2 regions of the Rhizobium sp. GR12 genome follow, and region 2 is predicted to be linked to the other one. Evidence: riboswitches for the same ligand, from Rfam matches in the RefSeq annotation. Region 2 holds a riboswitch; the other holds the start of a gene.
What was found. A riboswitch is a leader RNA that binds a small molecule or an ion and turns the genes downstream of it on or off. The one in region 2 is predicted to bind S-adenosylmethionine.
Positions count from the first base shown of each region.

Region 1 (7,926 bases), on a different contig from region 2:
TTTTCAGGAACTTGCCCAGAACATCCAGAACGACATTCGCAAGAACATGCCGCTCTGGCGTGAAAAATATCCCGGCGTCGAGGCGCTCAATGTTGCCGTCATGGGCTGCATCGTGAATGGCCCCGGCGAAAGCAAACATGCCGATATCGGCATTTCGCTGCCTGGCACCGGCGAAAGCCCAGCCGCACCGATCTTCATCGATGGAGAGAAGGCGCTTACCCTGCGTGGTCCCAACATCGCCGCCGATTTTGAAGCGCTTGTGATCGATTACATCGAAAAGCGTTTTGGCCGGAAAGACGCGGCGGAGTAAAAACTACCGTGAAAATGCCGGAATTCCACTGTCATACCGCCTGAACCTTTCGGAGCACCAAAACACATGATCAAAAAAATCGCGATCGTTGCCCTTTGCGGGACCTATCTTTCCGCCTGCACCACGACCGATCCCTATACGGGTGAGCAGAAGATGTCGAACACGGCCGGTGGCGCTGGTATCGGCGCTGTCGTCGGCGCCCTCGGTGGTCTGGCTGTCGGCGGCTCGCCGGTCGGTCGCCGCAACGCCGCGCTCATCGGTGCCGGCGTTGGTGCGCTCGCCGGTGGCGCCATCGGCAACTATATGGATGGCCAGGAGTCCGAGCTTCGCGCCCAGCTTCAGGGAACCGGCGTTTCCGTCAGCCGCCGTGGCGATAGCATCGTTCTCAACATGCCATCGAACATCACCTTCGCGACGGATCAGGATCAGGTTATTCCGCCGTTCTATCAGACGCTTGATTCCGTCGGCATCGTGCTGAACAAGTTCAACCGCACGCTGATCGACATCAATGGCCATACCGATTCCACCGGCAGCCAGCAGCATAACCAGGCGCTTTCCGAGCGTCGTGCGGCGTCTGTTGCAAACTATCTCGGCGCACGCGGCGTCGATCAGCGCCGTATTTCGACGCTCGGCTTCGGTGCCTCGCAGCCGATCGCCTCGAATGGCTCATCTGATGGCCGTGCGCAGAACCGCCGTGTTGAAGTGTTGATTTCGCCGCTCAAGGGCTGATCAGGCTGAAAAACGATGAGCCGGGAAACCGGCTCAGCTTTTCCGTTCGGCGATAAATCTTGCGGCCGCGATCAGTATCGCGGCCTTTTCGCCATAGGGGGTCAGAAGTTCGGTGGCTTCCGTCACCTGCTCCTGAAGCTTGCCGCGTGCCCAGCCTTCGCCGCGCAACGCCACCAGCGTTCCCTTGCCGCGTGCGGCATCCTTGCCGGTCGCCTTGCCCATGGTGGCGGCGTCGGCCGTCAGGTCCAGAAGATCGTCGGCAAGCTGGAAGGCGAGGCCGATCTTTTCACCGAAGAGACGAAGTCTTTGCCGTTCGGAAACGTCGCTGCCGGCGATGATCGCACCCGCCTCGCAGGCGAAACGCAGCAGAGCGCCGGTTTTCATAGCCTGCAATGTAACAATGCCGGTCTCATCCGGCGTCTTCTTTTCCGCAGCGAGATCGAGCGCCTGCCCGCCCGCCATGCCGCCAATGCCCGCCGCGCGGGCAAGCGCCAGCACGAGTGCGGCCTTGCGATCTACCGGGAGCGGATTTTCATCCGATGCGATGATATCGAACGCGAGCGTCAGCAGGCTATCACCGGCGAGAATGGCGGTTGCTTCATCAAATTTGCGGTGTACCGTCGGCTGGCCACGGCGCAGGTCGTCGTCGTCCATCGCCGGCAGATCGTCGTGCACCAGCGAATAACAATGAAGGCATTCCAGCGCAGCGCCGACATAATGGGCGGCTTCGGCGTCTCCGCCCAGAAGGGCGGCACTTTCGATGACAAGGAACGGACGCAGGCGTTTGCCGCCGTTCAGCACACCATGGCGCATGGCGTCGAGCAGGTTTTGCGGACGCGTGATCTCGTCCACACGCGCTTCTGCGGACAGCAGGCGGGCAAGCAGGGATTCGGTCTTTGCCGCGTTGTCGCGCAGCCTCGTTTCGAAATTCGTCATCTGAGCGTCCATGCCGCGCTCTTTGGCATGCCGCACGAATGCAGGCAACCTTTTCGTGATTCCCAGGTGCAACTGCTTGACCGGACTCGCCTTGAAGGCGGCAATGGAATATGAAAGGCTTCGATTGGTGCGGGGCTTTGACGAATATTGAGCAGTACGCCTGAAAGCGACGCAGATTACGCCGTGCTGGCGGAAGACCGGAGCAGTCCGAAGGTGGATTTTCGCACGTTGGCAAAGCGTATCATCATGACCTTGCTGGCATTGCTGATCCTGCCCTATCTGCTGATCCCGGTTTATGCGTTGCCATTTTTTCGGCCTGTCTCGACGCTGATGCTTGCCGATCTGGTGACCTTGCAGGGCTATGACCGCCGCTGGGTGCCGCTCGAGGATATTTCTCCGCGCCTTGTGCAATCCGTGATGATGTCCGAAGACGGGCAATTCTGTTTCCATGGCGGCGTCGACTGGAACCAGATGCAGTCCGTCGTCAGCAATGCGCTGGAGGGGGCCTCCACCCGTGGCGCTAGCACCATACCGATGCAGACGGCCAAGAATCTGTTTTTATGGAATGGCCGCTCGTTCTTGCGCAAGGGGCTGGAGTTGCCGCTGGCGGTCGCGGCGGATTTCATCTGGTCCAAGAAGCGGATGATGGAGATTTATCTCAACGTTGCCGAATGGGGACCGGGCATTTACGGCATCGAAGCCGCCGCGCAGCACCACTTCAAGGTGCCGGCTGCAAAACTCAGTTCCCGTCAGGCGGCGCTGCTTGCCGTTTCCCTGCCCAATCCCATTGACCGTGTCGCCAGCAAGCCGGGACGCGGTCTCCAACGTCTCGCTGGTCTTATCGAACGGCGTGCACGCGCCTCCGGCGGCTATGTCGGCTGCGTGCTTGACTGATATCTGCCTACGGCCTCAGCCTTTTTTGAAAATATAGTCGGTTTCCTGACGCAGGGTCTCGCCGGGACGCAGGATCGCATATGGGAAATCGGGGTGATTGACGGCGTCCGGCCATATCTGCGTTTCCAGACAAAAACCGGCGAACGGGCCATAGTGGCGGCCATCGAGGCCCGGAACGGGAACGTCCAGCTTGAAGGCCGAGTAGAGCTGCACGCCGGGCTCTGTCGTGTGAACCTCAAGGGCGATACCGGAGGCTGGTGAATAGGCGCGGGCGACCTTGCGTTTTGCCCGGCGCTCGGGCGAAAGGCAGAAATTATGGTCGTATAGAACCTGCTCGCCATCCTCTTCCCGCCGCATCGGCGTCGGCTGGCGCAAATCGAAGACGGTGCCTTCGACGGAACGAATTTCGCCTGTCGGTATCTGTCTGTCGTTGGTCGGAAGGTAAAAGTCAGCGGCGATGCTGATCTCATGTCCAAGGGCGGTATCTGCGCCGTCGAGATTGAAATAGGAGTGCTGGCAGACATTGGCGATGGTCGGTTGGTCGGTCACCGTTTCATAGACCACCGAAAGCACGCCGCCGTCGAGGATCGTATAGGTGGCGGTAACCGTGCAATTGCCGGGGTAACCGGCGCGGCCGTCGGGATCGATGATCTGCAGGACCGCATGGCTTTCGCCATGTTCCATCAGCATCCAGTTGCGTTTGCCCATGCCGTCGCTGCCGCCGTGTAGGTGGGTGACGCCTTTTTCGTTCAGTTCCAGCTGATATTCGTGTCCGTCGATCGAGAACCTGCCGTCACCGATGCGGTTGGCATTGCGGCCGGGGGTGGCGCCGAAATAGGAGGAGTATTTGTAGTCCTCGAATTTATCGAAACCGAGAACGAGCGGCGGCTGGTGGCCCTCAAGGCGCAGATCCTGAATGACCGCGCCCCAGGTGATGACCTTGGCCGTCAGCCCGCCTTTCGAGATGGTGACGCGCTCGACCTTTTCTCCGGTCGCCGTGAAACCGAAATTCTCCCGTGCCGCCGCATCGCTCATTCCATCATTCTCCCGATTTTCGTGAATTGCCGGGCGGACGTTGCGTCATTTTCCGGCAATTCGCAATCCCGCAATTTAAGCGGCCAGTTCGCCGATGGCTTGGGGATCATAGGGTGTCGTCTGGTATATCTCGTTGATCCAGTTACCGAAAAACAAATGGGCATGGCTGCGCCAGCGGTTGAGTGGCGCCAGTTCCGGGTCATTATGTGGAAAATAATCATGCGGCAGCTTGATTGGAACGCCGGCGTTCACGTCGCGGAAATATTCATCCGAAAGTGAGGTCGAATCATATTCGACATGGTTGAACATATAGAGCCGGTTGCCCTTTTTCTCATGCGCCAGACACACGCCCATTTCCTCGGATTCCATCAGGATTTCCAGCTCGGGGTGTTTTTCGATGTCGGCGCGGCGCACTTCCGTCCAGCGCGAGACCGGAACCTGAAAATCGTCCGAAAAACCGCTGAGATAGATCGAGGAGGGGCAGAGATTGCGGTGGCGATAGACCCCGAAAGCCTTTTCCTTCAACTCGTATTTCGGCACGCCGTGAAAATGGTAGATGGCGGCCATCGCGCCCCAGCAGACGTTCAGCGTCGAATGGACATTGGTTTGCGTCCAGTCGAAAATCTTTTGCATCTCGGGCCAATAGGTGACGTCTTCATAGTCCAGCATTTCGATGGGCGCGCCGGTGATGATGAAACCGTCGAACTTGCGGTGGCGTACTTCTTCCCAGGTCTCGTAAAAGGATAGAAGGTGTTCTTCCGGCGTATTCTTGGCGCGGTGTCCGCCGATGCGGATCAGCGAAAATTCCACCTGCAGCGGCGATGCACCGACGAGGCGCGCCATCTGTACTTCCGTCTTGATCTTGTTCGGCATGAGATTGAGAAGCCCGATCTGGAGCGGGCGGATATCCTGCCGGATGGCCGCCGTTTCGGTCATGACCCGCACGCCCTCATGAATGAGGGTTTCGTAAGCGGGAAGCGTATCGGGAATCTTGATCGGCATGTCGAACTCTCTTTTCGGATGACGTAAAGAACGTTGCGAAAACAAAAAAACCGGCAGCGAAATCGCAGCCGGTCCCAGGAAATTGCCTTTTTTCCTCGACCCTTTAGCGACTTCTTTAAAGTGGCTGCAAGCCGGTCGGCAAATCACCACTGAGGCGTTTCATAATCCCGAAGCCGAGGAAAATCAATATCGGCTGATTTCATCGGGTTTCTGCCTTTCCATTTTTGGCTGAGGTGCGATAAGGCAGGGCATGGATAAAGAACGCTTCACCATTCTGCTTGGCGGCGATGTCACCGTTACCGATCGCCTGAAAGCGGCGGTTGCGGGTAGCCGCGTGATCGCGGCCGATGGCGGCATGCGCCATGCGGCACCGCTTGGCCTTACGCCGGAGCTTTGGGTGGGGGATTTCGATTCCACCAGTAAAGACCTGCTGGATGCCTGGCCCGATGTGGAGCGGCAGCCTTACCCGGCCGCAAAGGCCGTGACCGATGGCGAGATCGCAGTGTCGGAGGCTCTTGCCCGTGGCGCACGTTCGCTGGTGCTTGCCGGTGCGCTCGGTGGAGCGAGAAGCGACCATGCGCTGCAACACCTTCTTTATGCGGTGGCGCTTGCCGAACGCGGTCTGGAGGTTACGCTGACCTCCGGCGAAGAGGAGGCCCGTCCGCTGCTCACCGGTTCGCTTGATCTCGATCTGCCGGCCGGTTCGCTGTTTTCGGTTGCCGGGTTTACCGACCTTGCGGGGCTCGATATCGGCAATGTGCGCTATCCCCTCAGTGATTTCGCGCTTGCTTTCGGTTCGTCCCGCACTATTTCCAATGTCGCGAATGGCGGCCTTGTGCATTTCTCGCTGAAAAGCGGCAAAGCCATCGTGCTCGCCCGCCCTTATGATCTGACCGGAGCCTGACGCCTTGGCACCCCCAATTTTGAAACTCGATGACATCAAGCTGACCTTCGGCGTGACCCCGCTGCTCGACGGCGCCAATCTTCAGGTGGAACCGGGCGACCGTATCTGCCTCGTCGGGCGCAACGGCTCGGGCAAGTCGACCCTGATGAAGATCGCCGCCGGTCTGGTAGAGGCGCAGTCGGGTGAGGTTTTCCGTCACCCTTCCGCCACCATCCGTTACCTGGAACAGGCGCCGGATTTCGCCGATTACGACACGGTGCAGGCCTATGCAGAAGCGGGGCTCGGGCCTGGCGACGATGCCTATCGTGTTACCTATCTTCTCGAGCATCTCGGTTTGACGGGGCAGGAGCATCCGGACAGTCTTTCCGGCGGTGAAGCGCGGCGTGCGGCCCTTGCCCGCGTCATGGCGCCCGAACCCGATATTCTGATGCTGGACGAGCCGACCAACCATCTGGACCTGCCCACCATCGAATGGCTTGAAGGCGAGTTGCAGCAGACGCGCAGCGCGCTGGTGCTGATTTCGCATGACCGGCGTTTTCTGGAGAAGGTCTCGACCTCGACCGTGTGGCTGGATCGCGGCCAGTCCCGCCGTCTCAACCGCGGTTTTGCGCATTTCGAGGAATGGCGCGACAAGGTGCTGGAAGAGGAAGAGCTGGAGCAGCATAAGCTCGGCAAGGCCATCGAGCGCGAAGAACACTGGATGCGTTACGGCGTGACCGCGAGACGCAAGCGCAACATGCGCCGCGTGGGCGAGCTTCAGGCGATGCGCGCGGATTATCGCGGCCACAAAGGACCGCAGGGCAGCGTGCAGGCGACGGCTGCGGAGGTGCGGGAATCCGGCAAGCTGGTCATCGAGGCAGACGCCATCACCAAGTCTTACGGCGAGCGCGTGATCATCGCACCGTTTTCGCTGCGGGTGCATCGCGGCGATTGCATCGGTCTTGTCGGGCCGAATGGTGCCGGCAAGACCACGCTTTTGAAGATGCTGACCGGCCAGCTTCAGCCCGATAGCGGCACGGTGAAGCTCGGCACCAATCTGGAGATCGCGACGCTTGACCAGAAGCGTGAGGATCTCAATCCAAACGATACGCTCGCTCATTATCTGACCGACGGGCGGGGCGACAATCTGCTGGTCAATGGCGAGCTGAAACATGTGACGGGTTACATGAAGGACTTCCTGTTCCAGCCGGAACAGGCCCGCACGCCAATCCGCAACCTCTCCGGTGGAGAGCGTGCCCGTCTTATTCTGGCGCGTATTCTGGCAAGGCCGACCAACCTTTTGATCCTCGACGAGCCGACCAACGATCTCGACATCGAAACGCTCGATCTTTTGCAGGAAATCGTCGCGGGTTTTTCCGGCACGGTCATCCTCGTCAGCCACGACCGCGATTTTCTCGACCGTACCGTCACCTCCACCATCGCGCCTACCAATCCGGACCAACCAGACGGACGCTGGATCGAATATGCCGGCGGTTATTCGGATATGATGGCGCAGCGCAAGGGTGCTGCGGAAGAGAAACGCAAAGCCGAGAAGCAGGAAAAGGCAAAGGCCGCACCTTCGGCTTCCGCGTCGCAGGACCCTTCAAAGGCCAAGGGCAAGCTTTCCTTCAAGCAGAAATTCGCGCTCGAAAATCTTCCGAAGGAGATGGAAAAGACGCAAGGCGAGATCGCCAAGCGTGAGGAGCGCATGGCCGATCCCAATCTGTTCACCAGAGATCCGGCTACCTTCAACATGCTGGCGAAGGAAATGACGAAGCTGCGCGAAAAGCTCGAGACCATGGAAGAAGAATGGCTGGAGCTGGAGATGCTGCGCGAGGAAATTGAAGGCTGACGGCGGTTGCGATTTCTTGACTGGGGCCTCATCCGCCTTTGACAGGGAGATGGAATTGCCGTTTTCTGTGCCGGTTCGGAGGAGTTCAGAAAATGCGCATGATCTTCGTCAATCTGCCCGTCAAGAATATCGAGACATCCAGAAGCTTCTTCACGGCTCTCGGTTTCAGCTTCAATCCGGAATATTCGGACGACCGCACGCTCTGCATGATCGTTGAGGAGAACATCTTCGTGATGCTTCTTCAGGAAGAGCGTTTTCGCGATTTCATCAATGGCGATATCGCCG
Region 1 is NZ_JASXTH010000006.1:181,135-189,060, reverse strand. Features, by position in the region: gene ispG (flavodoxin-dependent (E)-4-hydroxy-3-methylbut-2-enyl-diphosphate synthase) at 1-310, shown strand, start outside; gene QSK43_RS12520 (OmpA family protein) at 377-1,039, shown strand; gene QSK43_RS12515 (polyprenyl synthetase family protein) at 1,073-1,987, opposite strand; gene mtgA (monofunctional biosynthetic peptidoglycan transglycosylase) at 2,123-2,869, shown strand; gene QSK43_RS12505 (aldose epimerase family protein) at 2,885-3,904, opposite strand; gene metA (homoserine O-acetyltransferase MetA) at 3,980-4,906, opposite strand; SAM riboswitch at 4,990-5,066, opposite strand; gene QSK43_RS12495 (thiamine diphosphokinase) at 5,157-5,810, shown strand; gene QSK43_RS12490 (ABC-F family ATP-binding cassette domain-containing protein) at 5,815-7,641, shown strand; gene QSK43_RS12485 (VOC family protein) at 7,734-7,926, shown strand, end outside.
Region 1: another riboswitch for S-adenosylmethionine. It lies ahead of metA (homoserine O-acetyltransferase MetA); the one in region 2 lies ahead of QSK43_RS01070 (O-succinylhomoserine sulfhydrylase).

Region 2 (7,926 bases):
TTGCACTCGTCCACTCGCCCAGAGAAAACGATGTAAAAACCATCGCTCCGCTCCAGCAGGACGGGGAGCTGCCTGTCTACACCGTTCTCGTGGCGCTTTATCGCGAAGAGGCCATCGTCGCGCAACTTGTCAATGCGCTGGAGCGGCTGGACTGGCCCAAATCTCGGCTCGACATCAAGCTCGTCTGCGAGGCCGATGACGAAGCGACGATCGAGGCTATCCTGCGGACAAACCCCGGTCCGCATATCGAAATCGTCAGGGTGCCGCCGTCCCTGCCCCGCACCAAACCGAAGGCCCTGACCTACGCGCTCTCCGGCGCGCGTGGTGCGTTCGTTGCCGTTTACGACGCCGAAGACCGCCCCCATCCACAACAACTACGCGAAGCCTACGCCACCTTCCATGATCAACCGGACGACGTGGCCTGCCTGCAGGCTCCGCTTATCATCAGCAATGCTCGCTCCTCCTGGCTCAGCGCCTGTTTCGCACTGGAATATTCCGGCCTCTTCCGCTGCATGCTGCCCGTTCTCGCCGCACACCGGCTGCCGCTGCCGCTTGGCGGCACCTCCAATCATTTCCGAACCGCCGTATTGCGCCGGGCCGGTGCCTGGGACCCTTACAATGTCACGGAAGACGCCGATATAGGCCTCAGGCTGCACAGGCTCGGTTATCGCTGCGGCGTCATCCGGCGACAGACACTGGAGGACGCGCCAACCTCGCTTCCTGTCTGGCTGAACCAGCGCGCACGCTGGTACAAGGGCTGGCTGCAGAGCTGGCTGGTGATGACCCGCGCGCCCTTTACAACCGCGCGCCACATGGGCTGGGTCGCCTATCTCGTCTTCCAGCTGCTGATCGGCGGCATGCTTCTGTCGTCGCTGGCCCATCCCTTGCTGTTCGTTTCCTTCACCTTCATGGTCATGACGATCAGCGAAAATGGCGCGGGTATGCTGCTTTCCTGGCAGGGCCTTCTGTTTTTCATCGATACGCTGAATATTTTCGGAAGCTACGCCATCTTCGTGCTGATGGGCCGAAACAGGATGATACCTTACGAGAAACAACAGATCGGACAGCGCTGGTTGGCGATCCCGCTTTACTGGCTGATGTTGTCAGTCGCGGCGTGGCGCGCTGTGGCGGAGTTGAAAACCAGGCCCTTCGTCTGGAACAAGACACCCCATATGCCGGTCGTCAGAAACACGACCTGAGAAGACATAGGCAATTAAAGAGGCGCGTTCCCAGCGCTTCTTTTCGCGACACAGGACGCGCCTCACCGTTTTCAGCTTGCGCTGTTGCTTTTTGCAAACGGTTTCGGGTTACGGCGGGGCTCGCCTATAGATGCAGCATAAACCAAAACACCCTGCCGAACGAGGTTCCTCCTCCGGCAAGGTCTATCGCTTCATCACAACAGCGACTGAACAACTTTATTTGGCGACGAGCTTGTTCTTGATCAGGCCGACGACGACCTGGACGATCAGGCCACCGATGCCACCGCCAACGAGCTGGCCGGCAAGAGCGCCGATATCCATGCCGCCGGCTGCCGCAGTTCCACCTGCCCCCAGCAGCGATCCGAGCACGCTTCCTCCGCCGATGCCGCCAACGGCGCCCGCAATCAGGTTGCCGAGCGAGCCGAGATCGGAATCCTTCAGTATTTTTCCGCCGGCCGTACCGCCAATCGCACCACCGACAATTTGGGTCAATATCGAAGTAAGATCCATGTCATCCTCCTCACTGGTTTCCCCGACCATTCGGGGAAACAAAGCTTCCCATTTATGTCTGAGCGGGCTGGACAGAACCGGCGTGGCCGACTTTCTCTTCCTCGCCAAAAACTTTCCAGACCACGGCGCCGATAGCACCGCCGAGGATTGGAGCAAGCCAGAACAGCCAGAGCTGTTGCAGCGCCCATCCACCAACGAACAATGCCTGTCCCGTCGAGCGGGCTGGATTGACGGAAGTGTTGGTGACCGGAATGGAGATCAGATGAATAAGGGTAAGGGCAAGGCCGATGGCAATCGGCGCAAAGCCGGCTGGAACCCTGCCATGTGTCGACCCCAGAATGATGATCAGGAAAAATGCCGTCAAGATGACCTCGATCAGCAGCGCCGAGACGAGGGAGTATCCGCCCGGCGAATGTTCGCCGTAACCATTGGCGGCGAAACCGCCAATTTCGGCCCCCGCCTTACCGGTGACGATGACATAAAGCGCGCCCGCCGCGACGGCAGCCCCCAGAACCTGCGCCACTATATAAGGAACGAGGTTCGATGCCGGGAATTTGCCGGCAACGGACAGACCGACGGAAACGGCCGGATTGAAATGACCGCCCGAAATGCCCCCGACCGCATAGGCCATGGTCAGAACCGTGAGACCGAAGGCGAAAGCGACACCGAGAAAGCCAATGCCGAGTTCTGGAAAAGCGGCGGCGAAAACCGCACTGCCGCAACCTCCGAACACGAGCCAGAACGTACCAAGAAATTCCGAAAGAAGCTTGCGACTCATAACACCATCCCCAAATGCTACGACTGCATCAACTATTACGTGCAATTAAATCGTAGTCAAGATAAATCGTGTAGGCGCCCGGACACCCATATACAGGCGGCTGCGGCCATGCTTTCTTGCTAATCAGGAAGGCTTTCGGCTGTCTTGAAAACTGGAGCGGGTGAAGGGAATCGAACCCTCGTATTCAGCTTGGGAAGCTGCTGCTCTACCATTGAGCTACACCCGCGCCTGAAGCTAAGACATCCGACAGTTTGCGGCGGGTGTCAAGCATCCGACAAGGTCATTATGCGGGTCGAAAATGCTTGGACAGCTTCAGCCCCTGCGCCTGATAATTGGAGCCGAGGCCGCTGCCGTAGAGGCCTTCCGGCTTTTGCAGCATGTGTTCGTAAACCAGCCGGCCAACGATCTGGCCATGTTCGAGGATGAAGGGCACTTCGTGGCTGCGCACTTCAAGCACGGCGCGGCTGCCGGTGCCGCCCGCCTGTGCGTGGCCAAAACCGGGATCGAAAAAGCCGGCATAATGCACACGGAACTCGCCCACCAGCGGGTCGAAAGGGGTCATTTCCGCCGCATAAGACGGGGGCACGTGTACGGCCTCGCGTGAGACAAGGATGTAGAACTCATCCGGATCGAGGATCAGTTCGGCGCGGCCGCGCGCATGGAGCGGCTCCCAGAAATCGAGAACGTCGTGCTGGGCCTTCTTGTCGACATCCACTACCGCCGTGTGGTGTTTACCGCGATAGCCGATCAGCCCGTTCTCGCCGAAACCCTTGAGGTCGATGGAAAGCGCGATGCCGCCGCCGGTCACATTCGGGGTTTCGCTGGCGACCAGCGTTTCCCTCTCGTGCAATTTCAGAAGCTCGCTTTCGTTGAGCAGCGAATGGCCGATGCGAAAGCGGATCTGCGACAGGCGCGAGCCGCGACGCACGACGACGGGGAAGGTGCGCGGGCTGATTTCCAGATAGAGCGGGCCAGCATAACCCGCCGGTATCTTGTCGAATTCCTGCGCATTGTCGGTCATGACGCGGGTGAAGATATCAAGCCGCCCCGTCGAGCTTTTCGGATTGGCCGAGGCCGACATTTCGGCCGGCAATTCCAGGCTTTCCATCAGGGGCACGATGTAGACGCAACCGGTTTCCAGCACCGCGCCCTCACTCAGATCCACCTCGTGCAGGCTGAAGCGGTTGAGCTTGTCGATGACGCGGGTTCCGGGACCGGGCATGAAGCTGGCGCGAACGCGATAGGCCTTCGAGCCCAGCCGCAGATCGAGGCTGGCTGGCTGCACCTGATCAGCATCGAGATCGGCCTCGCTTTTCAGCTTGCCGCCCGCAAACAGCGCCCTGATAGCGCCGTCCGCCAAAATGCCCGTGGTTCTGGTCATGGTCATCATTCCTTTTTACGGCGACAAAACCAAAAGGAAAGCATTGACGCAAGCCGGTAACGGCAGTATGGCAAGCTTATCCCGTGGTGATTTGGCCGGTCGGCTTGCAGCCACGTTAAACAAGTGGCTAAAAAGACCGGGTGCTAGGAACCGGTCTGCTTTTGCGGCCGGTTTTTTTGTTTTGAAGGTGATCACATGAGCAATAAATGGCGCCCGGCAACCCAGCTCGTTCACGGCGGTACGCTACGCTCACCCTATGGTGAAACGTCGGAAGCAATCTATCTGACCCAGGGTTTCGTCTACGAAAACTCCGAAGCCGCCGAAGCGCGCTTCAAGGGCGAAACGGATGGCTTCATCTATGCACGCTATGCCAGCCCGACCAATGACATGTTTGAAAAGCGCATGTGCCTGCTGGAAGGTGCGGAAGACGCCCGGGCGCTTGCCTCCGGCATGGCCGCCGTCACCGCCGCCATCATGTGCCAACTGCGCGCGGGCGACCATATCGTCGCTGCACGCGCCCTCTTCGGCTCCTGCCGCTGGGTGGTCGAGACGCTCGCACCTAAATATGGCATCGAATGCACGCTGATTGACGGGCGCGATCTCGAAAACTGGGAAAAGGCGATCCAGCCGAACACTAAGCTGTTTTTCCTCGAAAGCCCGACCAACCCGACGCTGGAAGTGGTGGACATTGCCGGCGTGGCGAAGCTCGCCGACCAGATCGGCGCGAAGCTGGTGGTCGACAATGTTTTCGCGACACCGCTGTTCCAGAAGCCGCTCGAACTCGGCGCCCATATCGTCGTTTATTCGGCAACGAAGCATATTGACGGTCAGGGCCGTTGCCTTGGCGGCGTGATCCTTTCCGACAAGAAGTGGATCGAGGAAGAGTTGCAGGATTATTTCCGCCACACCGGCCCGGCCATGTCGCCGTTCAACGCCTGGACGCTTCTGAAAGGCATCGAGACCCTGCCGCTGCGCGTGAAGCAGCAGACGGCCAATGCCGCAAAGATCGCCGATTTCCTCGCCGACAGCGGCAAGGTCGGCAAGGTCATCTATCCCGGCCGCGCCGATCACCCGCAGGCAGACATCATCGCGCGGCAGATGACCGGCGGTTCGACGCTCGTCGCTTTCGAATTGAAGGGCGGCAAGGATGCGGCCTTCGCGTTGCAGAACGCGCTGGACATCGTGAAGATCTCCAACAATCTGGGTGACGCAAAGAGCCTCATTACCCACCCCGGCACCACGACGCACAAGAACCTGACCGACGAGGCACGCGCCGAACTCGGCATTTCCGGCGGCACCTTGCGCCTTTCCTGCGGCATCGAGGATACGGACGATCTGCTGGAGGATATGGCGAAGGCTCTGGCGGCCGTTTCCGCCTGAGAATTCAATCGACACATCGCTACGGCCCCTCTTCACGTCGGGCCGTGGCAAAGCCCCTGGTGTCAGGCAACCAATATTTACCTTTACCGTTATCCCTAACGGTGGAAAACGGCGCAACAGAAGATGCCTCCTGCCCGTTAAGTCGTTCATTTTCTTGACGATAGCCAGAACCTGTAGTGTAGGATAATGGCGGCAGGCATAATATCGAGGTGTGGCGCGTATGTATCGTGCTCTGACAAGGGATATCGAGGTAACGGTCGATCCGTATTATCTCGAAGAACAATCCGACCCGGATGACGACCGTTACGTCTGGGGCTATAAAGTCGTGATCTCGAACAATTCCGATGTTCCGATAACGCTCGTCAATCGCTATTGGCATATTACCGACCAGAACGGACAGGTGGACGAGGTCTACGGACCGGGCGTCGTCGGCGAGAAACCGCACCTGAACCCCGGTGACAGTTACGAATATTCATCCGGCTGCCCGCTGGATACACCGTCGGGCCTGATGTTCGGCCATTATGAAATGGAAACGGACAAAGGCGAGGTGTTCAACGTCACCATACCCGCCTTCTCTCTGGATTCGCCCGGCCTGTTGCGGGTCCTGAATTGATGCAGACGCACCGATGCGGAGCCGCGCTGTTCAAAAGCGCGGCCTCGCCAGTCACAGCGTTTCAGACGTTGTCAAACTCGCTGATATCGTAACGATAGGTCGTCGAGCAAAACTCACAGGTCACGGCAATCGCACCGTCTTCCTCGCTTGCCTTGATCTCTTCGGCGGTGAAACCGGAGAGAACATCCTTGATTTTCTCCCGCGAGCAGCTGCAGCGGTCGAAAATGATCTGCGGATCGTAGATGCGCACGCCGCTCTCATGGAAAAGCCTGTAGAGGAGACGCTCCACCGGCACCTGCGGATCGGTCAGTTCGTCGGTATCCACCGTGTTCAGCAGCGTTACCGCTTCGGTCCAGGCATCGTCTTCCCCGACTTCATAATCGCCCTCATCACCATCACCACCGTGAAGGTCGCGCATGCGCAGACGCTCGGGCGCCTGCGGCAGAAATTGCGCGATCACTCCGCCCGCACGCCAGCCATGGCGCGGCTTGCCTTCGTCATCACGGTCGAAGAACTGGGCGACGCCGAGGCGCACGCGGGTGGGAAGCTGTTCCGACTGGCGGAAATAAACCCCGGCGATTTCTTCCAGCGATGAGCCGTCCAGCGGCACGATGCCCTGATAGGGCTGCATGCCGATACCCTGATCGATCGTGAAGGCCAGAATGCCGGTGCCGAGCAATTGTTCGGGCGAGGTCTCCCCCGCCTTAACCGCCTCCGCCAGCCGCTCCTCATCGAAACGGGCATAGGCGCGCATGCTTTCCGGCGCAGTAAAATCCGCCACCAGAAGATCGACCGGGCCGTCGCCCTTGGTCTGAACGGTCAGCTTGCCGGAAAACTTCAGGGACGTACCGATCAGCGCCGTCAGAACCGTCGCTTCCGCCAGCAGCCGGGCGACTACATCGGGATAATCATGCCGATCGAGGATGGCATTCAACAACGGTCCGACCTGTACCGCGCGGCCGCGCACGTCCAGACCTTCGACCTGAAAGGGCACAACCTTGTCGTCACCAGCTAAATCGAGATTGTCCAGTTCAACCGTTACATCTGCCATATCATAACTCCTTGGCGCAGCCGTCGCGCCGCAACCGTCCAAAAGTCCGGCTTTTAAAATGTACTTTTTCCGCTTGTCGCACAGAGATCCGGGAAGCGAAACAGCCTCCGGGGAAAATCGTGCAATCGTGATTGTGGCCCGCCAGCAAAACCCAACGAGCCTTTTCGAAGTCCCACAGATGGTAATGTGTCCGGCCAAGTTCAAGCACCTTCCTGACCACTGGCAAGGAAGGGTTGAGAGCCGTCAGATGACGCCCAGGCACCATGCGATGATGGACTTCTGCGCATGGAGCCGGTTTTCCGCCTCGTCGAAGACCACCGATTGCGGCCCGTCGATCACAGCGTCCGTCACTTCCTCACCGCGATGCGCCGGCAGGCAATGCATGAACAGCGCCTCCTTGTTGGCCTTCGCCATCAGCGCTTCATTGACCTGATAGGGCTGGAAGATATTGTGGCCGCGCGCCTTGTGTTCCTGGTTCATGGACACCCAGGTATCGGTAACGACGCAATCCGCTCCCGCCACCGCCTTGTCGGCATCATGATACAGCCTGACGTCGCCGCCATTGTTGCGCGCCCAGTTCAGGAACTTGTCGTGCGGTTCCGAACCCATCGGCACCGCCATCGCCATCTGGTAGCCAAAACGGGCGGAGCCTTCCACGAAGGAATGCAGCACGTTGTTGCCGTCGCCCGTCCAGGCGATGGTCTTGCCTTTGACCGGGCCGCGATGTTCCTCGAATGTCAATATATCCGCCATGATCTGGCAGGGATGCGTGTCGTCCGTCAGGCCGTTGATAACAGGCACCGTCGCGTGTTCGGCAAGCTCGAGCAAGCGCGAATGATCCGTCGTACGGATCATGATGGCGTCAACATAACGCGACAGAACCTTGGCCGTATCGCCAATCGTTTCGGCGCGGCCGAGCTGCATTTCCGTGCCCGACAGGAAAAGGGTCTCGCCGCCGAGCTGGCGCATGCCGACATCGAAGGAGACGCGGGTGCGGGTGGACGGCTTTTCGAA
Region 2 is NZ_JASXTH010000001.1:219,061-226,986, forward strand. Features, by position in the region: gene QSK43_RS01045 (glycosyltransferase family 2 protein) at 1-1,199, shown strand, start outside; gene QSK43_RS01050 (hypothetical protein) at 1,416-1,709, opposite strand; gene aqpZ (aquaporin Z) at 1,762-2,487, opposite strand; tRNA gene QSK43_RS01060 (tRNA-Gly) at 2,640-2,713, opposite strand; gene QSK43_RS01065 (2'-deoxycytidine 5'-triphosphate deaminase) at 2,771-3,868, opposite strand; SAM riboswitch at 3,942-4,020, shown strand; gene QSK43_RS01070 (O-succinylhomoserine sulfhydrylase) at 4,064-5,248, shown strand; gene apaG (Co2+/Mg2+ efflux protein ApaG) at 5,469-5,861, shown strand; gene QSK43_RS01080 (Hsp33 family molecular chaperone) at 5,923-6,912, opposite strand; gene argF (ornithine carbamoyltransferase) at 7,156-7,926, opposite strand, start outside.